DNA from 4 places in the Streptomyces sp. NPDC006798 genome. Region 3 is predicted to be linked to each of the others. Evidence: riboswitches for the same ligand, from Rfam matches in the RefSeq annotation. Region 3 holds a riboswitch; each other region holds the start of a gene.

Region 1 (5,545 bases), on a different contig from region 3:
ACAGTCGAACGTCACGTCGTACGCGGACCCGGGCCGGGCGTCCGGGGCCACCGTGGCCGTGGCGGGCAGCTCCTCCGTCAGGGTCACCGGCGCGAAGGCGTCCGACGAGGCCGTCACGGACGGCGCCTGACACTCCGCCGCCCGCAGGGTCACCCTGCCGCCGGGCGCCACGCTCGCCGGGGTGACCGTGAACGTGAACGAGGTCAGCTGTTCCGCCGGGGCGAGCGCGCCCCCCTCACCGCCCGTTCCCGTTCCCGACCCCGGTACGGGCGCGGGCACCGGCGCCGGAGGCGTGACGGCGGCGGTGGCCGGGGCCGCGACCGCGAGTCCGGCGGCGGTGGCGAGGGCGGTGAGCGACGCGAGTCGTACGGCACGCATGGTCAAGTCTTCCGACGGGAACGAGGGGGCGGACACCCCATCCCGACCGACGTTAGGAGCGGGCCCGCCACCCCGCCACCGCTGCGCCGCCGAACGGTCGGACCCGTCACTCCGACGCGGGCGGCCCGTGCTCCGGCCGAGGGGCGCGCCCGTACCGGCTACGTCTTGCGGTAGCCGTACGCCTCCACGGCAGCCGCCTCCACCGACACCAGATCGCCCCCGGCCGCGGCCGTCACCACGGCGGCGATCGCACCCTCCAGGAACGGCGCGTCGACCAGTCGGGTGTCCGGCGGCAGTTCGCCGCCCTCGGCCAGCAGCGCCTTCACCGTGAGGACGGCGCTGCCGAGATCGACCAGTACGGCGACGCCCGCGCCCCGGTCCACCGAGGCCGCCGCCGCCGCGATCAGCTCGGAACTGGTCCCCAGGCCCCCGTCCGGCGTACCGCCCGCCGCCGCGACCGGCGCGTCCGGGCCCGCGCCCGCCAGCGCCACCGCGAGCTCGGCCGACGCCCGGGCCACCGGACCGCTGTGCGAGACCAGAACGACCCCGACGGGACCCGGCTCCGCCGCCCCGCTCACGGCCGCACCGCCCCGGCGAGCGCCGCCATCAGCAGGGCGGACGACGCGGCACCCGGGTCCTCGTGCCCGATACTGCGCTCCCCGAGATAGCTGGCCCGGCCCTTGCGGGCGCGCATCGGAACGGTCTCCAGCGCGCCCTGTCCGGCGGCGTCCCGGGCGGCCGCGAAGGTGTCGGTGGAATCCCCGAGGGCGGCGACGGCCGGTTCCAGCGCGTCCAGCATGGTCTTGTCCCCGGCCCGCGCCCCGCCGAGTGCCGCCACCGCCGCGACGCCCTCCCGCAGCGCCGCCGCGAAGTCGCCGGGCGTGACCTCGGGCGCGTCGCCCAGCGCCTTGCCCGTACGCCGCAGCAGGGTGCCGTAGAGCGGCCCGGACGCGCCCCCGACCTTGGAGATCAGCTCCTTGCCCGCCGCGGTCAGCACGGCGCCGGGGGTCGCCTCGGTCCCGGCGGCGAGGGCCGCCGTCACCGCCGCGAACCCCCGCTGGAGGTTGGCCCCGTGATCGGCGTCCCCGATCGCCGAGTCCAGCTCCGTGAGCCGGGCGGCCTCCTCGTCGACCAGGGCAGCGGCCGCCGCGAGCCAGCGGCGGAAGAATTCGGCGTCGAGCACGGGCCCTCCCGGGTGCGGTGTCCGTTCCTGATGTACGCGATGGTCGTCGGTCGTTCGTACGGTGCGCGGAACCGGCCCCGGCCGGCCGGGGGTGCTCCTCAGCCGCCCCAGCGGAGCGCCGGGGTCCGTACCGGCGCGTCCCAGAGCCGTACCAGTTCCTCGTCCGCCTGGCACAGCGTCACCGAGCAGCCCGCCATGTCGAGGGACGTCACATAGTTTCCGACGAGGGTACGGGCCACGGGCACACCCCGCTCCCCGAGCGCCCGGTGCACCTCCGCGTTGAAGCCGTACAGCTCCAGCAGCGGAGTGGCGCCCATCCCGTTCACCAGCAGCAGTACGGGACCGCTCGGCCGCCGGTCGGTGACCAGGGCGTCCACCGTGAAGTCGGCGATCTCCCGGGAGGTCATCATGGCCCGCCGCTCCCGCCCCGGCTCGCCGTGGATACCGATCCCCAGCTCCAGCTCCCCCGAGGGCAGCTCGAACGTCGGGCTGCCCTTCGCCGGGGTCGTCACGGCGCCGAGCGCCACCCCGAAACTCCGCGACACCTCGTTCACCCGCCGCGCGATCGCCGCCACCCGCTCCAGCGGCGCGCCCTCCTCGGCGGCGGCGCCCGCGATCTTCTCCACGAAGAGGGTCGCGCCGGTACCCCGCCGCCCCGCCGTGTAGAGACTGTCCGTCACCGCCACATCGTCGTCGACCAGCACCTTCGCCAGCCGTACGCCCTCGTCCTCGGCCAGTTCGGCGGCCATCTCGAAGTTGAGGACGTCGCCCGTGTAGTTCTTGACGACGAACAGCACCCCTTCCCCGCTGTCCACGGCCGCCGCCGCCCGGACCATCTGATCGGGTACGGGGCTGGTGAAGACCTCCCCGGGGCAGGCGGCGGAGAGCATCCCGGGCCCCACGAACCCCCCGTGCAGCGGCTCGTGCCCGGACCCGCCGCCGGACACCAGCGCCACCTTCCCGGCCACCGGCGAGTCCCGCCGGACGATCACCCGGTTCTCCACGTCCACGGTCAGCTCGGGATGGGCGGCGGCCATCCCCCGCAGGGCATCGGCGACGACGGTCTCGGGGACGTTGATCAACATGCGCAACGGTCTCTCCTCGGCGGGCTGGCGGGCGGCGCCCCGTGATCGGGCCGGGCGGCTCGGTCGGTCGCTCCCCGGGCTCCCGGGGGCGGACATCCGAACCAGTATCAGTCGGGAGCGTCCTTTCGCGGAGGACCGCCACCGGGCCGCCGTGCCGTCCGGCCCCCCTGACCCGGGGCCGGACGGCGCGGCGGCCCGTCCGGGGACCGGATACGGCCGGTCCCCGGGGGCGCGAACGCCGGACCGGTCAGAAGGACGTCCAGGTGAAGGAGACCTGGTCGCCCGGGTTCAGCTTGAACTGGCAGCCACCGACGGGGGTGGGAGTCCCGTTGACGGCGATGCTCCAGTACGCGGACGTGCCGCCGCTGACGTTCTTGATGGTGTCGACGAAGAAGTCGTCGAACGAGGCGTACCAGGTGCCGTCCCAGGTGAAGCCGTGCTTACGGGCCGCGTCGTCCAGAGCGGCGGTGGGGGTGGGCACCTTGGAGGCGTGGGCGCCGCCATTGGTGCCGTCGCACTGGTGGGTACCCCCACTGGCGGTGGTGACGTCATGGCCCCTGGTTCTGACCTTGCCCTGGAACAGGGGTCCGTCCGGGCCCTGGACGGTGAGTCCGACCCTGATCGGGGCGTTGGTGTGCGGGGTGCCGTGGGCCGTCGCCGGGGCGGTGGCGAGGGCGGTGAACGCGAGGCTCAGGGCGGCGGTGGCGATCGTGGCGCGGCGCGTCGTACCGAGGGACATGGCGGGCCTTTCTGGCCGGACCGGGCCGACGGTACGAACCCGTTCGGGCGTACCGCTCCGTCCCGCCGTGGGCAGGAGGATCCGGGGCCGGGAGGGCTGTCGCACCGCAGACCGTGGCAGTGGAAGCGGACCTGCCGTGCGGCGGGCGCTCCGACTCTGGCGGCGCCACCGGGCGCCGCGCACGGTTGCAGGTCAGTGCCGGAATTCCACCGGCTTCCCCCGTTCGCACAGCCATTCAGTTATGGCCCGAAGGCGCTCGGGCAGACGCATCGTACGGTTCCAAGGGCCGCCCGGCCAAGGGGTGTTGACAGCCGGACGCGGCCCTGCCCCGCATCGCCCTCACCGGGTCCGCACCCCAGGCACCCCGTCCGTTCACCGATCGTCGGATTCCGGTACGCAGATGGAAGTTCGAAGGTTCCGGCACCGGCGAACCGGCGGATCGGTAGGGTGCGGACCTCCGGCATCGCGGATTCACGCAGGGGGAAGCATGGTGTATCTGGTCGAGTTGCCCGTATCCGGGCCGGGCGACGACGGTACGGGCTCCGCTCCGCCGGACCCGGCCGGTGTCGTCCGGGTCCAGATCGAGGAGGCCGGGGAAGGGCTGGTCCAGGTCGCCCGTCCCGGACAGGTCGTGGCCAGGGCGACCAGGTCGCTCGATGAAATGCTGGCCGGGATCCGGCCGGTCGCGGAGAACTTCGTCGACGGATTCCGCGACATGGCCCGGCGACCCGACGAGATCGGGATCGAGTTCGGGCTCTCCCTGTCGGCCGAGGCGGATGTGGTGATCTCCCGGACGACCGGCCAGGCCAACTTCAAGGTCACCCTGACCTGGCGCAATCCGCAGCCCGGCGCACCGGGGGCGGACACCGCGGGATGACGGGGCCGCAGCCACCGTCGGGCCCCCGGAGCACGGCCGCGCCCGAGCCGGGCCCGCCCGCCCCGGACGCGGCCGTCCTCCGGGTCCGCGACAGCCGGGGACAGACCGTCGGCGTGGCCTTCCTGGTCTCCGACACCATCGCCCTGACCTGCGCGCATGTGGTCGACGCGGCGCTCGGCACGGCCGGGGACGCGGCCCCGCCGCCCACCGCCCGGATCCGGGTCGACCTCCCCCTCGTACCCGCCGCGCGGCGTGACGGCGAGGCGCCGTCGACGACGGCCGGAGTGGAGCAGTGGACGGCACCCCGGGCACCCGGCGGCAGCCCCGCCGCAGCCGCCGCGCCCGGCGATATCGCCGTACTGCGGCTCGACGCCCCCCTGCCCGCCGCCCGCCCGGTACGGCTCGTGGACCCCGGCGAGGTCTGGGGGCACCGGGTCCGGGCCTTCGGGATCCCGGCCGGCCGGCCCGGCGGTGTCTGGCACGCCGGAGTGCTCCGGGGACGGCAGGCCGACGGCTGGGTACAGGCCGATCTCGACGGCCGGGGCTACCCCGTGTCGCGCGGCTTCAGCGGCGGCCCCGTCTGGGACGACCGGCTCTCCGGCGTGGTCGGCATGATGGCCGTCGCCGAGGCCGGGGAACCGGCGGTCAGCTATCTGATCCCCACCGGCGGGCTGCTCGCCGCCCGCCCCGAACTGCGCGCCGTCACCCTGCCGCCGTCGCCGTTCCGGGGACTCGCCGCCTTCGAGGAGGCCGACGCCGCGCACTTCCACGGCCGGGAGGCCGAGAGCGACGAGGTGGCACGGGCGCTCACCGCCGGGCGGCGGGTCGTCGTCGTGGGACCGTCGGGCTCCGGCAAATCGTCCCTGGCGCTGGCCGGGGTGGCACCCCGGCTGCGGGCCCGGGGCGCCCTGGTGGCGGTCTTCCGCCCGGCGTCCGGCAGCAGCCCGCCGACCGCCTTCGCCGCGGCCCTGCTGCCCCTGCTCGAACCCGGCTTACCGGAGGCCGAGCGCCCCGAACGGGTCGCCGAACTCGCCGCGGTACTCCGCCGCGACGGCCCGGCGGACGCCGTGGCCCGGCTCCTGCGGCTGCGGGACGCCGACCGGCTGCTCCTCGTGGTCGACCAGTTCGAAGAAGTCCTCGGACTGCCGCCGGACGCCGTCGGCGCATGCGCCGACCTGCTCACCGGCGACGCGCTGCCCGACACCGTCCGCGTACTGACCACCCTGCGCGCCGACTTCCTGGAACAGGTACTGGCCCACCCCCGGTTCGGCCCGGAGACCGCG
Region 2 (5,545 bases), on a different contig from region 3:
GTCCGGGCAGTCCCGGTAGGGCTCCCGGGGATCGCAGGAGAACCGGCACCCCGGCACCACCGCGACCGACGGCAGCAGCGCCGCCAGCGCCCGGACCGCGGTGGACTTCGCGGTCCCCTTCTCGCCGCGCACCAGCACCCCGCCGACCCGCGGGGAGACCGCGTTCAGCAACAGGGCCAGCCGTAGATCGTCCTGGCCGACGAGGGCCGTGAACGGATAGGGCGTCGTGCTCATGCCTCTCCCTCCGGGTCGTTGTCCGCTTCTGTGTCGTCCGTCTTGCCTGTACCGCCTGTGCCGGGTATCCCGGCCGGGTCGTCCGCGGCGCTCCCCCGGCGTGAGGGCACCGACTCCGGGTCCGGCCCCACGGCCCCCGCCGCGACGCCCCCGGCGCCGCCCGGCTCCGGGGCCGCCCCGGTGGCCGAGGCGCCCTCCGGGACCGGGTCCGGCGCCCCCGGCGGCACGAACGGCAGGCCCGGCGGCGGCCCCGACTCGATCAGCCGGAGCAGCCCGTCCGTATCGGCGTGCTCCTCGATCAGCTCGCCCAGCCGGTCCAGCTGCTCCTCGCGCAACGCGTCGAACGAGGTGTCCGGCGCCGGGACGAAACGCCGCCCCGCCGCCGCGGCCACCCGGCGCAGAAACGCCCGGCGGAAGCCGTCGCTCTCCAGCGACCCGTGCCAGTGCGTGCCCCACACCTCCCCGACCCGGCAGCCGTCGAGAAACGGCTCGCCCCCGAGGATCTCGGCGACCCCGTGATGGATCTCGTACCCCTCGACGGGCTCCCCGAGCGCCGAACCCGAGGGCCGGGCCAGCGTCTTGGCGGCCGCGAACCGCACCCGGACCGGGAGCAGCCCCAGCCCCTCCACCGTCCCGGCCCGGGACTCGACCTCGTCCTCGATCAGCTCGCCGAGGAGCTGGAAACCACCGCAGATCCCCAGCACCGGACGCCCCTCGGCGGCCCGGCGCGACAACGCGTCCGCCAGCCCCCGGCGGCGCAGCCAGTCCAGCGCCCTGACCGTGCCCCGGGTGCCCGGCACGACCACCAGATCGGCGTCCACCAGCTCCTCGGGCCGGTCCACGAACCGGACCACCACACCGGGCTCGGCGGCCAGCGCGTCGACATCCGTGAAGTTCGACATCAGGGGCACCGCGCAGACCGCGACCCGGAGGATCTCCTCGCCCACCGGCGGCGCCACCAGCGACTCCCGGACCGCGCCCCGCAGCGACACCCGCAGCCCGTCCTCCTCGTCGATACCGAGCCCGTGGGCGTACGGCAGCACCCCGTAGAACGGGCGGCCCGTCACCGACGTCAGCATGTCGAGCCCCGGCCGCAGCAGCCCCGCGTCCCCCCGGAACTTATTGATCAGATACCCCGCCACCAGCCGCTGGTCCACCGCGTCCAGCAGGGCCGTCGTACCGAAGAAGGAGGCGAAGACCCCACCGCGGTCGATGTCCCCGACCACCAGCACCGGCAGCTCGGCCGCCCGGGCCACGCCCATGTTGACCAGATCCGTACGGCGCAGATTGATCTCGGCCGGACTGCCCGCCCCCTCGCAGATCACGGCGTCATACGTGCCCCGCAGCTCCTCCAGGCACTCCAGCACCGTGGTCAGCAGCTCGGAGCGCCGCCCGCCGGAGCCGAAATAGCCCCGGGCGCTCATCTCTCCGACGGCTCTGCCCAGCAGGACCACCTGGCTCGTCCGGTCGCCCCCCGGCTTCAGCAGCACCGGATTCATCAGGGCCGTGGGCTCGATCCGGGCCGCCCGCGCCTGCATCGCCTGCGCCCGGCCGATCTCGGCACCGTCCCGGGTCACGAACGAGTTCAGCGACATGTTCTGCCCCTTGAACGGGGCGACCTTCACCCCGCGGCCCGCCAGCCAGCGGCAGATTCCCGCCGTGACCACGCTCTTGCCCGCGTCCGACGTCGTCCCGGCGACCAGCAGCCCGCCGCCGCGCTTCCGCCCGGCCATCGCCGCCACCCCCTTCCGTCCTGCCCGATGCCTCCGAGGAGGCCCTGCCGATAAGTCGTGCCGTCGTCCCGGGAACCGCGGCCATCCCTCCGCCGCGCGTCCCGGATCTCATGCTGGACCCCGACCGGAAATCTCGTCGGGCCCTGTGGACCGATGTCCGGTCGGAGGAAAATCCGTCACCCGCCCCGGGCAACCATCGCCGGCGCCCGACCGGCCCCCGTCCCCGTCCCGGCCGCCGTGAGCCGTCGCCCCGCCGCCCGCCCGGCGATCAGCCGCCCCGCGACACATACCCCCAGCGCCAGCGCGCTCACCCGCCGCGAGAGCCGTACCGCCCGCTCGATGTCCCCGACGGCGACCCGCCGGGCCCCGCCGTTCAGCACGGCCCGGTGCTCGACCCGGCCGCCGTACGCCAGCGTGCCGCCGAGCCGGACACCCAGCGCGCCCGCGAACGACGCCTCGACCGGGCCCGCGTTGGGGCTGGGATGCCGGTGCGCGTCCGCCCGCCAGGCCCGTACGGCACCCCGGGCGTCCCCGCCCGCGACCACGGCGAGCGCCGCCGTCAGCCGCGCCCCCGGGGCGCCCACCAGATCGTCCAGCCGGGCCGACGCCCAGCCGAACCGGCGGTAACGGGGCGAACGGTGCCCCACCATCGCGTCCAGTGTGTTGACCGCGCGGAATCCGACCAGCCCCGGCACCCCCGCCACCGCGCCCCACACCAGGGCGCCGACCACGGCGTCCGAGGTGTTCTCGGCGACGGACTCGACCACGGCCCGGGCGATCTCCGGCCCGTCCAGGGCCTGGGGATCACGTCCGCAGAGATGGGGCAGTCGCGCCCGGGCGGCGTCGAGGTCCCCGGCGGTCAGCGCCGCGCCCACCGCCCCGGCCTCCCGCGCCAGGGACGTACCTCCGACGACGGCCCAGGTGGCGGCGGCGGTCAGGGCCACGGCGGCGGCGGGCTGCCGGCGCGCGGCACGGGCCGCCACGGCCGCGACGGCGGCGGCGCCGCCCGCGCATCCTGCGGTATACAGCGCGCCCCAGCCCCGGTGGTCACGCCACAGCAGCCGCTCGGCCGCGCCCGCGGCCCGCCCGAAGGCGGCGACGGGATGGCCCCGGCGGGGGTCGCCCAGCAGCAGATCGCCGAGGAGACCGGCGGTGGCGCCGATGGCGAAGACCCGGTCCGCCCGCATCGCTCAGTGCCCGGGGGAGAGGTGGGTGAGGGAGCCGGGAAGGGCGTCAGCGGCGCGGCACGTGCCGTAGGCGTTCATCGGATCCCCGGAAGAGCCGGAAGAGCCGGAGGGCCCCGAAGGGCCGGGGGACCCGGGTGCGGCCCCGTGAGCGGGGGCCGTGACGATGCCGCGCATGGCGAATTGTCCTCACTCAGGGTGTCCGCGCCCTGGTTCGACGTGAAACGGCGGCGAGAGTTCCTGGCTCCCGGGGATGTGCTCCCCGGTGACAGTGGCGGGACCGCGCCGGATTCGCACCGGCTTCCTCTGCTGCCTCCGTAGTGGCCCCGGCAGTCCACCACGGGGTGAGAAGGGCCGTCAACTCGCCCCTGACCTGCGACGGAGCAGTGTGCGCAGGGCCACATCCAGCAGCCGGGACCGGGAAGGCGACCAGGAAGACGGCGGGGAAAGCGGAGAGCCGGGTCCGACCCGTCGGGGGTCGGACCCGGCTCTCCGCGGCCGTGGGGACGGCCGGGGCCCGAGCTGATCCGGCGGATCAGGGGGCCGGGACGCTGAAGACGATCAGCCGGATCGGCGGGTCGGGAGAGACCCGCGGGGATCAGGTGACGATCAGATAGATCCCGTACCCCACCGCCACCGTGCAGAGCACGAAGCAGGCGTAGGCGCCGGTACGGGCGAGGGGCGCGGAGCCGCCGTTGGCCGCGGCGGCCTCCTGCTTGGTCAGGCCGATGACTCCCAGGGCAAACAGGCCCACGAGGAGGACGGTGCCGACGAGGCTGACACCGAAGACGGAGCCGAGGGCTTCCCAGTCGATTTTCATGGTGATACGTCCTTACACCGCGGCCGGGCTGGCCGGACCGGTCTCGGGGGCCGACGGCGCGGAAGCAGGGGTGGTGGAGGGGATGGTGGTCTTCAGCTCGCCGTCCTCGACCACCCCGGCGGGCGGCGGGGTGACGGCGGCCATGGCGGTGGTGACGACACCGGGGGAGTCCTGGCCGTCGCCGGAGGAGCCGGTGCCACCGGTGCCGGTGGTGTCGTCGTCGACGTCGTTCACATTGGTGTGGTCGACCACCTGGCGGCGCGAGACGACCCAGATCGCGGCGGAGGAGGCGACGAGGAAGACCGCCACCGCGGCGACGCCCCAGTCACCCTGCTTGGTGACGAACTCGGAGGCCGCGGCGACCAGGCCGGCGGCCGGAAGGGTCAGACCCCAGGCGACGAACATCCGGGTGGCGGTGGACCAGCGGACCACGCCGCCCTTGCGACCCAGACCGGCGCCCATCACGGCACCGGAGCAGGAGTGCGTGGTGGAGAGGGAGAAGCCGAGGTTAGAGGAGGCCAGGATGACCGTCGCGGCACTGGTCTGGGCGGCGAAGCCCTGCTGCGGCTGGAGGTCGGTCAGACCCTTGCCCATGGTGCGGATGATGCGCCAGCCGCCGAGGTACGTACCGAGGGCGATGGCCACACCCGCGGAGACGATGACCCACATCGGAGGGTTGGAGCCGGGGGCGAGGATGTCGCCGGCGACCAGGGCCAGGGTGATGACACCCATGGTCTTCTGGGCGTCGTTGGTGCCGTGCGCCAGGGAGACCAGACCCGCGGAGGCGATCTGACCCGCCTTGTACCCCTTGTCGGTGGCCTTGAGGTCGGTGTTGCGGCCGATCCGGTACGTCAGCCGGGTGCCGATGTAACCGGCGAGGCCGGCGACCAGCGGAGCGGCGATGGCCGGGATCAGGACCTTGGTGATCACCGTGCCGCCGTTGACCGAGCTGAAGCCGACGGAGGCGACGGTCGCGCCGATCAGACCGCCCATCAGGGCGTGCGACGAACTGGACGGCAGTCCGACCAGCCAGGTCAGCAGATTCCAAAGGATGGCGCCGACGAGCGCCGCGAAGATGACTTCTGGGGTGATGCCTGCCTCGTCGACGATGCCACTGGAGATCGTCTTGGCGACCTCCACCGACAGGAAAGCGCCGACGAGATTGAGCACGGCGGACATGGCCACCGCGGTCTTGGGCTTCATGGCGCCGGTCGAGATGGTCGTCGCCATCGCGTTGGCGGTGTCATGGAAACCGTTCGTGAAATCGAACACGAGAGCCGTCACGATCACTATCGCGAGCAGCAGCGTGATGTGTTCCATTTACCCAGGCAATCTTTGGAGGTCAGTGGCTCGCCGAAGGTAAGTAACCTGGGTGAACGGAAGGTGAACTGGGACCGGCTTGGGGGTGTATCCAAGCGGTTCTCGCCATTCCGCTTCGACTTTCGGGGGCTCTTCCGGAGGGGTGGCCGCCGGTATGACGGGCCTCTCCCGGGTGGAAAGCCTCATTCGTCCGATCTTGTGGTGATATGCATCACGGGTGCTCTGTCCCCCCGCCGCCCCGGCTGACAGGATCG
Region 3 (5,545 bases):
CGCGAACTGGTGGGGGGTGGAGCTCAGGGCGGCGGCATAGCGGTCCCCTCGTTCGGCCACCCCGGGTACGTCGCCGCCGTTGCCGGTGTCCTGACTGACAACGGCGGTGGTCTGCGCGGTGCCGTGGATGTAGAAGAAGTGCCCGGCGTCCTCCGCGCTGCCGATGGACTCGCCGGGCGCGCCGATCACCAGGAAGGGGGCGCCTGCGGAGGTCTTGCCCGCGGTGAGGGCGTAGCCGGTCCAGTCTCCGGGCTCGGGGGATCCGCCCAGCGGTCTGCCGGTTCCCTGCAGATGCTCTTTGACCGGCTTTCCGCTGTTCAGGCCCGTGGGCGAGCCGTAGACGATGTGTACCAGACCGGTGTCGACAATGGTGTCGAGATCCTCGTAGGGGGTGCCGATGACGAGATCGGAACAGCCGTCGAGATCGGCGTCGTAGACCGCGAGAGCGTGTCCGTACCGATCAGCGGCCTCGGGGGCCCCTGGGATCCCGGCCGCGCCCTGGGCGAGATGGACTACGCCCTTCGCACCGCCGTAGACAACGGTGACCCGCCCGGCCCCGGCCATGCCCGAGACGGTGGCTTCGGGGTCGGAGACCGCCGTGTCCCGGATGCCGTCGCCGTTGAAGTCGGAGTCGGCGCCCGCACACGTGGCGGCCGGGGTCGCGGCCGCCGCCTGGTGTACCGGAGCCGAGCTCAGGACGAGTGTCAGGGCGCATACCGAAGCCGCGACCGCCGTTGCCCAGCGGGGGCGAGGCCCTGATTCACCGTGTCGGTGTCTGAGGGATAAGGGTCTGACTATCACTGTTCGTACTCATTGCCTTCCTGGGACGTGACGCTTCGACGGCTGGCTTTCGACAGCGCGATGCGATCGTGGAGCAGGTACGTGGCGACGCACTCGTCGCAGAGCGTCCTTGGTGGTGACCGTCGGACGGAGGCGGTGTCCGTGGAAGCCTCATGGGCGGAGTACGTACAGACCCCCGGGTTTCTGCGTATGCCGTACAGCGCACTGCGCGAGGTTCACGTATGGCATGAGCACCGTCAAGAGCAGGGTGTGGCTCAGGTGGCCGGAACAAATGGCAGTGACAACAGATGAAGTCGGCCATGTGCCGGTGCTCAGGAGGCCCGGGGCGTGCCGGAAAGCGGCTGCGTACAGAGAGCCGAGTGATCCACATCGGCTGGTTACCGGCCCTGGGCGTGCTCGGGGTTGGTTTCTACGGCGCTTGCCCCATACGTCCCCGGGGGCGGAGACGCCCGCGCGTCTCCGCCCCCGGGCCGTTCGTCAGCCGTCCGCCAGTTCCTCGCGGATCGTACGGGCCGCCGTGACCAGGTTCTCCAGGGTCGCGCGGGTCTCCGGCCAGGCGCGGGTCTTGAGGCCGCAGTCGGGGTTGACCCAGAGGCGTTCGGACGGGATGGCCTTCAGGGCCGTACGCAGCAGTCGGGCCGCCTCCTCGGGGGAGGGGACGCGGGGGGAGTGGATGTCCCAGACGCCGGGGCCGGCTTCGCGGGGGTAGCCGTGGGCGGCGAGTTCATGGGCGACCTGCATATGGGAGCGGGCGGCCTCCAGGCTGATCACGTCGGCGTCGAGGTCGTCGATGGCCTGGACGATGTCGCCGAACTCGGCGTAGCACATATGGGTGTGGATCTGGGTGCCCGGCGCTGCGCCGGACGTCGACAGGCGGAACGCCTGCGTCGCCCAGGCCAGGTAGTCGGCGTGGTCGGCGGAGCGCAGGGGGAGGGTTTCGCGGAGGGCGGGTTCGTCGACCTGGATGACGGCGGTTCCGGCCGCCTCCAGGTCGTCCACCTCGTCGCGCAGGGCGAGGGCGACCTGGCGGGCGGTGTCCGCGAGGGGCTGGTCGTCGCGGACGAAGGACCAGGCCAGCATGGTGACGGGGCCGGTGAGCATGCCCTTGACGGGGCGGTCGGTGAGGGACTGCGCGTAGGAGGTCCAGCGGACGGTCATCGGTGCCGGGCGGGAGATGTCCCCGGCGAGGACCGGCGGGCGGACGTAGCGGGTGCCGTAGGACTGGACCCAGCCGTGCCGGGTGGCGAGATAGCCGGTGAGCTGTTCGGCGAAGTACTGGACCATGTCGTTGCGTTCGGGTTCGCCGTGGACCAGTACGTCGATACCGGTCTTCTCCTGGAAGGCGACGACCTCGGCGATCTCGGCCTTGATCCGTACCTCGTAGGCCGCGGTGTCGAGCCGTCCGGCGCGCAGATCGGCACGGGCCGTCCGCAGTTCGTCCGTCTGCGGGAAGGAGCCGATGGTGGTGGTCGGCAGTGGCGGCAGGCCGAGCCGGGTGCGCTGGGCGACGGTCCGTTCGCCGTAGGGCCGGGAGCGGCGGGTGTCCGCCTCGGTCACCGCCGCGGTACGGGCGCGGACGGCCGGGTCGCGGGTGATGGGGGAGTTCGCGCGGGAGGCCAGCGCGGCCCGGTTCGCCGCCAGCTCGCCCGCGATGGTGTCGGTGCCCCGGCTCAGGCCCTTGGCGAGGGTGACGATCTCGGCCGTCTTCTGCCGGGCGAACGCGAGCCAGCGCAGGACCTGCGGGTCGATATCGCGTTCGAGGGCCGCGTCCAGCGGGACGTGCAGCAGGGACGAGGAGGCGGCGACGTCGACCCGGTCGGCCAGGCCGAGCAGGGTGCCCAGGGTGGCCAGCGACTTCGCCAGATCGTTGATCCAGATATTGCGGCCGTTGACCACACCGGCGACCAGGCGCTTCCCGGGCAGTCCGCCGACGGCGGCCAGCTCGCCCAACTGGGCGCCCGCGTGCTCGGTGAAGTCGAGGGCGAGCCCTTCGACCGGCGACGCCGCGAGTACGGGCAGGGCCCGGCCGAGCCGGTCGAAGTAGGAGGCGACCAGCAGTTTCGGACGGTCCGTCAGGGCGCCGAGGTCGCGGTAGGCGCGGGCGACGGCGTTGAGTTCGGCCGGGGTGCGGTCCTGGACGAGGGCGGGCTCGTCCAGCTGCACCCAGTCGGCGCCCGCCGCCCTGAGGTCGGCCAGGACCTCCGCGTAGACGGGGAGCAGCCGGTCCAGCAGGGTCAGCGGATCGAAGTTCCCGGCCACCCCCGGCGCGGGCTTGGCGAGCAGCAGATAGGTCACCGGGCCGACCAGCACCGGGCGGGCCGTCAGACCGAGGGCCAGTGCCTCGGTCAGCTCCGCGACCTGCCGGCCGGAGTCGGCGGCGAACACCGTGTCGGGTCCCAGCTCCGGCACCAGATAGTGGTAGTTGGTGTCGAACCACTTGGTCATCTCCAGCGGCGCCACGTCCTGGGTGCCGCGGGCCATGGCGAAGTAGCCGTCGAGCGGGTCGTCCGCGAAGGCGGTACGGTGCCGGGCCGGGATCGCGCCCACCATCACGGTGGTGTCGAGAACGTGGTCGTAGTACGAGAAGTCACCGGTGGGGACCTCGTCGATACCGGCTTCGGCGAGTTCGCGCCAGTTGGCGGCGCGCAGTTCGGCGGCGGTGGCACGGAGGGCGTCGGCGGTGGTCCGGCCCTTCCAGTAGCCCTCGACCGCCTTCTTCAGCTCCCGGTTCCGCCCCTGCCGGGGGTAGCCGTACACGGTGGCCCGGGCCGCCGCGGCTGCGGACTTCGATGTCACGGAGATCTCCTTCACGAGATGAATCCCTGAGATCCCGGCGACGGGACGAGGGTGCGAAGGAGTGACGTACCGGCGCTGCCGACGCGCCGTGAGGCGCGGATCACCGCTGGTCCGTACGCCGACCCGCCCACGAGGTCACCGGGATGTCCGCGCGCGGAATCGTCCGCGTGCGGGCAACGGGCAGGTCTTCGGACTCGCGGGCACATCCACCGGACCTCCGGCGGACACCTACTGGCCGTCGCTTCCCAGACCCGGCCGGGCCCAGTGCGTATGACGGCGGTCGTTCCCGCTCACCGCTGCGGGGCAGTCCCGGATTCCCACCGGGTTCCCTCTTACGACGCTCCCGTCCGGCTGACGGGGCGAACCAGCTGCGCCGGTCAGCTTACGGTGCCGCCGGGCGCACTGTCAGGTGAGGTCCGGCTGCCGGACCTCACCCCTCCTCGTGATCCCTACGACCCGGGGCCCGGGCGCCCTCAGTCCGTGAAGTCGACCCCGCTGTCGCGCCGGGTCCGGTCGACGGAGAGGGAGAAGACGTCGGGGCGGCCGTAGTGGCCCGCGACATCGAGGTCCAGGGTCTCCCCGTACCGCCCGGCGGTGTCCAGGGTCGCCGTGAGCAGCCGCGCCTCGCCGTAGACCGGTGCCATCACCCAGGAGCCGTCCGGGCCCGCGACGCTCGAACCCCCGGTGAAGAGCAGACCGTCCTCGGGCGCGTCCGGGCCGACCCCGGCCCGGTAGGCGGGGAGCAGATCGGCGGGGACGTCGTCGGTGGAGAGCACGAGTCCGGCCGAGACCACGAAGCAGCGGCCCTCCAGCGCGTACGAGCGGGCCGCGATCACATGGCTCTCCGGCATGTCGGGCCAGGCCGCGACATGGATCTCCTCGTGCTGTGCGTGCAGGGAGTGCCGGGCCAGCGGATGGAAGTGCTCCCAGCAGACCAGCGACCCCACCCGGCCCGCCGGGGTGTCGACGACCCGCAGCCCCGCCCCGTCCCCGGGCGCCCAGACGATCCGCTCGGTGTGGGTGGGCGTCAGCTTGCGGTGCACATTGAGGGTGCCGCCGTCCGGGCCGATCGTCAGCAGGGAGTTGTAGAGGGAGCCGGAGGCGGGCGCGGCCCGCTCGTTGAGGCCGAGGACCACCGTCACCCCGTGCTCCCGGGCCGCGGCCCGGACCGGGGCGAGGGCGTCGTCGCCCCCGGGGTCGAGAACCGGGCTCTGCTCCAGCAGCCGGGCGTACCAGCGTCGGGCCTCGGCGTCCCGCCACCCCGCGAGGCCGAACACCCAGGCCGGGTAGCAGGTCAGCCAGGTCTCGGGGAAGACCACGAGATCGGCGCCCGCCCGCGCGCCCTCGGCGACGTAGGCCGCGGCGCGCCGCAGCGACTCTTCCAGATCGAGCAGGGCGGGCGGCTGCTGGACGACGGCGACGGTGGTGGTCATGACGGCTCCTCCCGGGTACGTCCGTACAGCGCCGGGCGCCGGTCCGCGTGGACGTCGTTCAGTTCGCTGATGGCCTTGTCCCTGGCGTCGGCGAGGGGGAGGGCCGCTGTGAGGACCGCCTCCTCGCCCAGGCGCAGCGGGGTCACGGGGTAGCCGTCGGCGTCGACGATCGCACTGCCGCCCAGCCAGTCCTGGCCTCGTTCGGTGCCGGTCCGGTCGGCTACGGCGACGAACATCCGGTTGACCGCGGCGTCGGCCTGGACGCGGACGATCTCACCCGGCCGCTCGCCGTCCGGCCTCGGGTACAGCGGCCAGTTGACCGGGCCGCAGAGCAGTTCGGCTCCGTCGAGCGCCGCCAGCCGGACCCACTCGGGGAACTCCAGGTCGTAGCAGACCATGAACCCGATCCGGCCGTACGGCGTGTCGACGACCGGCGGCGGCCCGTCCCCGGGGGTGAAGCCCCAGGTCTTCTCGCCGTTCCACAGATGCGCCTTGCGGTACGTGGCGCGCAGCCC
Region 4 (5,545 bases), on a different contig from region 3:
CGAGGGGGACGGGCGCGAGGGCGTCGGGGAGGCCGTCGCCATCGGGGCCGTCGAGGCGTCCGCGGGGTCCACCGGGCCCGGGCCAGGGCCGGGTGCCGCGTCCGGCCGGACCACGAGCAGCGCCACCACCGTCACCGCCACGCAGAGCAGCCCCGCCCCCGCCGCCCTGCGCCGTCGCGTTCTGGCCCTGGCCCGGTCGGTGATGACGGCCGCTTCGGCGGGCCGTACCCGTCCGGCGGCCCGGGCGGCCGCCGTCCGCAGCCGGTCCGCCACCAGTTCGTCGTGGTCGGTCGTCACGGCGATCCCCCGTCCGTCGTCCGTGCAGGATGGTCGTCGAGCAGTCCGGCGAGTCTGGCCCGCGCCCGGGAGAGGTGGGTCTTCACGGTCCCGGTGGAGAGCCGGGTCTCGGCGGCTATCCGGTCCACGGGCAGATCGCAGACGTAGTAGAGCGCCGCGCACTGCCGCTGCCGCGCGGGCATCCCCCGCAGCGCCCGTTCGAGATCGACGGCGCCCGGCCCGGGGCCGTCGCTGACGGCGGGGTCGCCGCGCCGCCGCCAGGCCCGCTGCCCCCGGACGACCCGCCGCCACCGGCTGACGGCGAGCCGCCATGCCACGGTCCTCACCCACGCCTCGGGCCCCAGGTCCTCGGCCAGCCGCCGCCGGTGCCCCCAGGCCCGGACGAACGCCTCCTGCACCACGTCCTGCGCCTCGTGGAAGTCGCCGGTCATGACGTACAGGTGGCCGGTGAGCCGGTGCACGGAGCGGGTGTAGAAGTCCGTGAACTCCTCCTCGGTCAAACGTCAGCTCTCCTCGCCGGTGTACGGATCCCCGCCGACGTTACGCGGCGCCGTCCGGGGAGCCCCGACGCGGGTCGCCGCCCCGGCGGGGCCGCTCGCCGGGCCCGGGGGCGTACCGCTCGAGTACGGCGTCGAAGACGGCGGCCAGCTCGGCCGCGTCCTCGCCCGCGTGGTGGGTGTGCGGGAGTCCCTTCAGCCCGGTCGCCGCCTTGATGGTGCTCTTGTGGGAGCGGCGCCATTCGGCGCCCGTCAGACCCATCCAGTAGCTGCGGAGGTCGATTCCGGCGCCGGTGGCGCCGAAGGGGCTCGCGCCGGTGAAGCGGACGAAGTACCAGTGGACGAACATGCCGTCCCAGACGGCGGGCGCGGCGAGGAAGACCGGGCGGCCGATCCTCCGCAGCCCGTCCACCCAGCGGGCCGCCCGGGCCATCGCCGCCTCGGGCGCGGGTGCCTCGCGGAGCAGCCGGTCGCGGTCGAGCCCGGAGACGGCGAGGGCCTCGGGGACGACTTCGTCGGAGATGGGCCGCAGTTCGGTGTAGAAGGCCAGGTCGGGGCGGCCCGCGACGGACATGCCGAGGGAGAGCATGCTGTACGGCCCCGGGATGGGACCGTCGGCCTCGACGTCCACGGCGACGTACAACTCGGGGAGAACGGCGGCGGGACGGCCGGTCGGACCGGTGGGTGGGTTCACGCGGCGCAGCGTAGACGGGTACGGCACCGCCGGGCCACGGGTTTGCGGGCGGCCCGTCGCCCCCGGGCGGAGCCCCCGGCCCCGGAAGGGAAGGGCGGCCGGAGCGGCGTCACGGCCCCGCGTCCCGTCCCTCAAGGCGCGTACCCAGGCGCAGATTCCAGCGGCGGCCGTCGCCCGACAGGTCGGTCCGGCTCAGCGGGGGTACGTCCAGCCGCCAGAACGTCTCCGGGGGCAGTGCCAGTGCGTGCAGTACGGCCACGCGGACGACGGCCGCTTCGGCGACGGCGAGTACCCGGCGCCCGGCGGGGCCGTGGGCGAGGCCGTCCAGCCAGCCGCCGACCCGGGCGCGGAGGTCGAGCAGCGATTCGCCGCCGTGCGGGGCCGACGCGGGGTCGCCGAGCCAGTCGGCCATCGCGTCCGGTTCCGTACGGGCCGTCTCGTCCAGTCCTCGCCCCCGCCAGCGCCCCAGGTCCCAGTCGGCGACGGCGGGCTCGATCCGGGGCCCGGGGCCGAGGCCGAGTTCGGCGCAGGTCTCCCGGCAGCGGGCGGAGGGGGCGGTGAGGACGGTCCGTCCGCCGCGCGGTACCCGGTCGGCGGCGGCGCGTGCGGCGGCCCGGCCCGGCTCGTCCAAGCCCTCGCCCGGGTCGAACCGGGCGGCGCGGACCGCCGCGGTCGCCGCCGCCGTCAGCAAGGTGACCCGTACCACCACACCACCGTCCCCTCCGGCCGCTCCTGTGGCCGTCCGTCCCATCTTCGGCCCCGGGCGCGGGATCCGGCCCGGGGTAGTCGAATACGCGCCATGGCGGCGGGGGTTCGGGCGCGGTACGGTCGCGTGGACATGACGAGGATGTGATGGAAGTCCGGTGCAAATCCGGCACGGTCGCGCCACTGTGAACCCGTCTCCCCGGCGGGAAGTCAGACCCGGCGTCCTCGTCTCTAGGCACCACGAACGGGACGCGTTGTTCCCCCTGGAGGTTGTCATGGCCCAGTCGGCCGTACCCGCCGCTCCGCTCACCCCCGCACCGGCCCGCACGCCGGTCGCCGTCGCTCCCCTCTCCCTCCGGGAGATCGCCCCCTGGGCGCTCTTCACCGGAATTCTGGCCCTGATCCTGCTCTACTTCGTCGGCGCCGAGCAGGGCGCGGTCGCCCTGGTCTCCGGCGAGAGCGTCCACGAGTGGGTCCACGACGGCCGTCATCTGCTCGGCTTCCCGTGCCACTGAACCCCGGTACGGGAGAGAGACGGCGGATGAACCCGACGGACATCAACACCCACAGCAACACCATCACCGACACCGACACCGAGCAGCACACTCCCGCGCCCACCGGCTCGGGGACCGTCCGGGCACTGCTGGTCCGGGGCATGCTGGCGGGCCTGATCGCCGGGGTGTGCGCCCTGGCCGTCGCGTACTTCCTGGGCGAGGGCCCGGTCGACGCGGCCATCGCGTTCGAGGAGGCGGACGCCCATGACCACGGCGGCGAGGAACTCGTCAGCCGGGCCGTGCAGTCGACCGCCGGACTCGCCACCGGCGTCCTCGTCTTCGGGGTCGCCGTCGGCGGGATCGCGGCGCTCGCCTACTGTGTGGCGCTCGGCCGCTCCGGCCGCTTCGGGCCGCGCGCCACGGCCCTGCTGGTGGCGGTCGGCCTACTGCTGAGCGTCTATGTCGTGCCGTTTCTGAAGTACCCGCCGAATCCGCCCGCCGTCGGCGATCCCGACACCATCGGGCAGCGGACGGTCCTCTACTTCCTCATGGTGGTACTGGGCGTGGCGCTCACGGTGGGGGCGGTGATCGCCGGCCGCCGGCTGGCGCCCCGTACCGGCGCCTGGTACGCGGCGGTGATCGCGGCGGCGGGGCTGGTACTGGCCGTGGGGCTCGCCTATGCCTTCCTGCCGTCGTTCGACGAGGTGCCGAAGGGGTTCCCGGCCGCTGTGCTGTGGGAGTTCCGGCTGGCGACGCTCGCCGTACAGGCCACGCTGTGGACGGTGTTCGGCCTGGTCTTCGGGGAGTTGGCGGAGCGGCTGCTGACCCCGGCGAAGGCGCGGGCGGCCCGCCCGGCCGCGACGGGGGCGGTGACGGCGGCCGGCTGACGGTCACGGGACGACACACCTGGTGTCCCGAGGCGCCGCGCGCATACCTGTGCCCCGCCGGATCTCCGGCGGGGCACAGGTGCCGTCTGCCCACGTGGCCGCGTACCCGTGTCAGCCGGTCGTGGCCGGGAACGTCACGGCGATCTCCTCCGGCGCGGTCCCGGCCGTGCCCCGGCAGACCGCCTCGACGGGCGCGGCCCCCGGCACGGCCGCCAGCCGTGCCACTACCTCCCCCAGGCACCGCTTCAACGCGCGCTGCCCGTAGTAGTTGGGGTACAGGACCTCCCGGGCCTCGTCGGCGGGCGGTTCGGCCGCCGTCCGGGGGACGTACCGCGCCCACTCCGCCCGTTCGGCACCGGGCGCGGCGATCGTCCCGTCGGCGGCGAAAGCGGTCCGCGACGCCTGCCCGCCGCAGACCTGATGGCCTTCGAGCAGCCCCCCGACGTCCACGAAGTCGGCGCCGGAGCGGCGGGCGGCGGCCCTGATCCGGTCGTTGAGCGCGCCGCCGACCCCGGTGGCGAGCCAGCGCAGATCGCGGTCGTAGAAGGGGCAGCCCGCGACGCCCCAGCGGTCCCGGCCGTTCTCGTCGAGCCGGGTCGTCGCGCCCGGCTCCCCCGAGGCCAGCGGCAGCGGATACGACTGGACGACGACCCGTGGCATCGAACCGGTGCCCTCGACCGCCGCGCGCACCGACGCGACGGCCGCCGCCACCTTCTCCCCGACCGCCGCGACGCGCTCGGCCGCCGGGCCGGTGATCCGCCGGTCGGTCGAGCAGTCGGTACGGTCGCGCCAGGCCGCGGCGCAGGCCTTCATGGTGTCCGTCAGACGGACGTCGTCGCCGCCGATCGAGACGACGACGGTCCGTACGTCGTACCGGGCGGCCAGCTTCCGCAACTGTTCGAGCTGCGCCTCGTGGCTCCGTACGGCCCGGGACGGCGCCTCGGCCCCGGCGGTCGAACAGGCGATGTTGTGGTGGCGGACGGTGTCCGTGGTGAGGGTGAGGACATCGGAGCGGCGGCAGTCGTCGGTATAGACCCGGCGCGGTACGGCTCCGGAGGCCCCGGCCGTCGTCCTGGTCCGGTCCGTGGCATCGCGCAGCGCGGCCGGAACGCCGCCGTCGCCGCCGAGCCCTTCCGCGTTCCCGGCCCAGCGGGCCCCTTCCCCGGCGAGGAAGCCGTCCCCGAGCGTCACCAGCGCCACCGGCCGGGCGGGCGGCGCGGCCCCCGGCTCGTCGGCGGTGGTGATATCGGGGCGCGGCGACTCGGGACCCGGTTCGACGGGCCCGGGGCCCTGGGCCACCACGGGGCCGGTGGGCCTGGGTACGGGCCCCTGCCCCGGTGTCGCGGTGGCGGACGGCGATCCGACGGCCAGGGCCACGGGGAGGACGGCGAGGGCACCCAGTACCCCCACGGCGCTCCGCGCGGCCCGCGCCGTCCGCCGCCGCACGGCGGGATCTCCGGCGCCCGCCCGGGGTGCCCGGTCGGGGAGTTCGGTCATCGCTGGAGCCTCGATCCTTGGGCCGGTACCCCCGCTGTGCTGCTCCCATTGACCGCCTCACCGGCGGCGGAAGGCTTCCGGCCACGCGTGCCGTACGGCGACATCACCCGTTCGGGCCCGCCTCCCGGCGACACCACCCACAGTGCGGATAGCGGCGACCAGGGGCGCGAGGCCTCCCGCCCCACCGGATGGACTCGGCCACGCCTGGCGCGTTCCGCCATCATCCCTTCGGATCCGCCGTCCGGCCAGGAAGGACTGCCATGTTCAAGTCCAGAATCGCCGGTCTACTGGCCGCCACCGTGGCGGCATTCGGGCTGACGTCCGTCACAGCCTCGTCGGCCTCCGCATCCGCTTCCGCGATCGAGGGACCCTGGAAGCCGTGGGACAACCACTGGAACACCACGTGCGGCCAGACGACGACACACTGGCTCACGACGAACGCCGGCTTCCAGGCGTGCTTCATCGTCGACAGCG

What was found. A riboswitch is a leader RNA that binds a small molecule or an ion and turns the genes downstream of it on or off. The one in region 3 is predicted to bind cobalamin.
Region 1: another riboswitch for cobalamin. It lies ahead of ABZ714_RS32535 (DUF4430 domain-containing protein); the one in region 3 lies ahead of metE (5-methyltetrahydropteroyltriglutamate--homocysteine S-methyltransferase).
Region 2: another riboswitch for cobalamin. It lies ahead of ABZ714_RS18780 (cobalamin biosynthesis protein); the one in region 3 lies ahead of metE (5-methyltetrahydropteroyltriglutamate--homocysteine S-methyltransferase).
Region 4: another riboswitch for cobalamin. It lies ahead of ABZ714_RS16720 (CbtB domain-containing protein); the one in region 3 lies ahead of metE (5-methyltetrahydropteroyltriglutamate--homocysteine S-methyltransferase).

Annotation. Positions count from the first base shown of each region.
Region 1 is NZ_JBEYIS010000079.1:3,159-8,703, forward strand. Features, by position in the region: gene ABZ714_RS32515 (hypothetical protein) at 1-378, opposite strand, end outside; gene ABZ714_RS32520 (PTS fructose transporter subunit IIA) at 537-956, opposite strand; gene dhaL (dihydroxyacetone kinase subunit DhaL) at 953-1,561, opposite strand; gene dhaK (dihydroxyacetone kinase subunit DhaK) at 1,660-2,646, opposite strand; gene ABZ714_RS32535 (DUF4430 domain-containing protein) at 2,894-3,385, opposite strand; cobalamin riboswitch at 3,508-3,650, opposite strand; gene ABZ714_RS32540 (CU044_2847 family protein) at 3,873-4,262, shown strand; gene ABZ714_RS32545 (trypsin-like peptidase domain-containing protein) at 4,259-5,545, shown strand, end outside.
Region 2 is NZ_JBEYIS010000025.1:44,199-49,743, forward strand. Features, by position in the region: gene ABZ714_RS18770 (putative cobaltochelatase) at 1-234, opposite strand, end outside; gene ABZ714_RS18775 (cobyric acid synthase) at 231-1,967, opposite strand; gene ABZ714_RS18780 (cobalamin biosynthesis protein) at 2,144-3,154, opposite strand; cobalamin riboswitch at 3,363-3,505, opposite strand; gene ABZ714_RS18785 (hypothetical protein) at 3,750-3,971, opposite strand; gene ABZ714_RS18790 (inorganic phosphate transporter) at 3,984-5,291, opposite strand.
Region 3 is NZ_JBEYIS010000003.1:114,911-120,455, forward strand. Features, by position in the region: gene ABZ714_RS02855 (VCBS repeat-containing protein) at 1-564, opposite strand, end outside; gene metE (5-methyltetrahydropteroyltriglutamate--homocysteine S-methyltransferase) at 1,279-3,597, opposite strand; cobalamin riboswitch at 3,780-3,932, opposite strand; gene ABZ714_RS02865 (carbon-nitrogen hydrolase family protein) at 4,071-5,030, opposite strand; gene ABZ714_RS02870 (nitrilase-related carbon-nitrogen hydrolase) at 5,027-5,545, opposite strand, start outside.
Region 4 is NZ_JBEYIS010000021.1:71,350-76,894, reverse strand. Features, by position in the region: gene ABZ714_RS16740 (hypothetical protein) at 1-297, opposite strand, end outside; gene ABZ714_RS16735 (SigE family RNA polymerase sigma factor) at 294-797, opposite strand; gene ABZ714_RS16730 (exonuclease) at 838-1,488, opposite strand; gene ABZ714_RS16725 (histidine phosphatase family protein) at 1,598-2,197, opposite strand; adenosylcobalamin (AdoCbl) riboswitch at 2,317-2,458, shown strand; gene ABZ714_RS16720 (CbtB domain-containing protein) at 2,469-2,708, shown strand; gene ABZ714_RS16715 (CbtA family protein) at 2,735-3,574, shown strand; gene ABZ714_RS16710 (hypothetical protein) at 3,686-5,071, opposite strand; gene ABZ714_RS16705 (hypothetical protein) at 5,332-5,545, shown strand, end outside.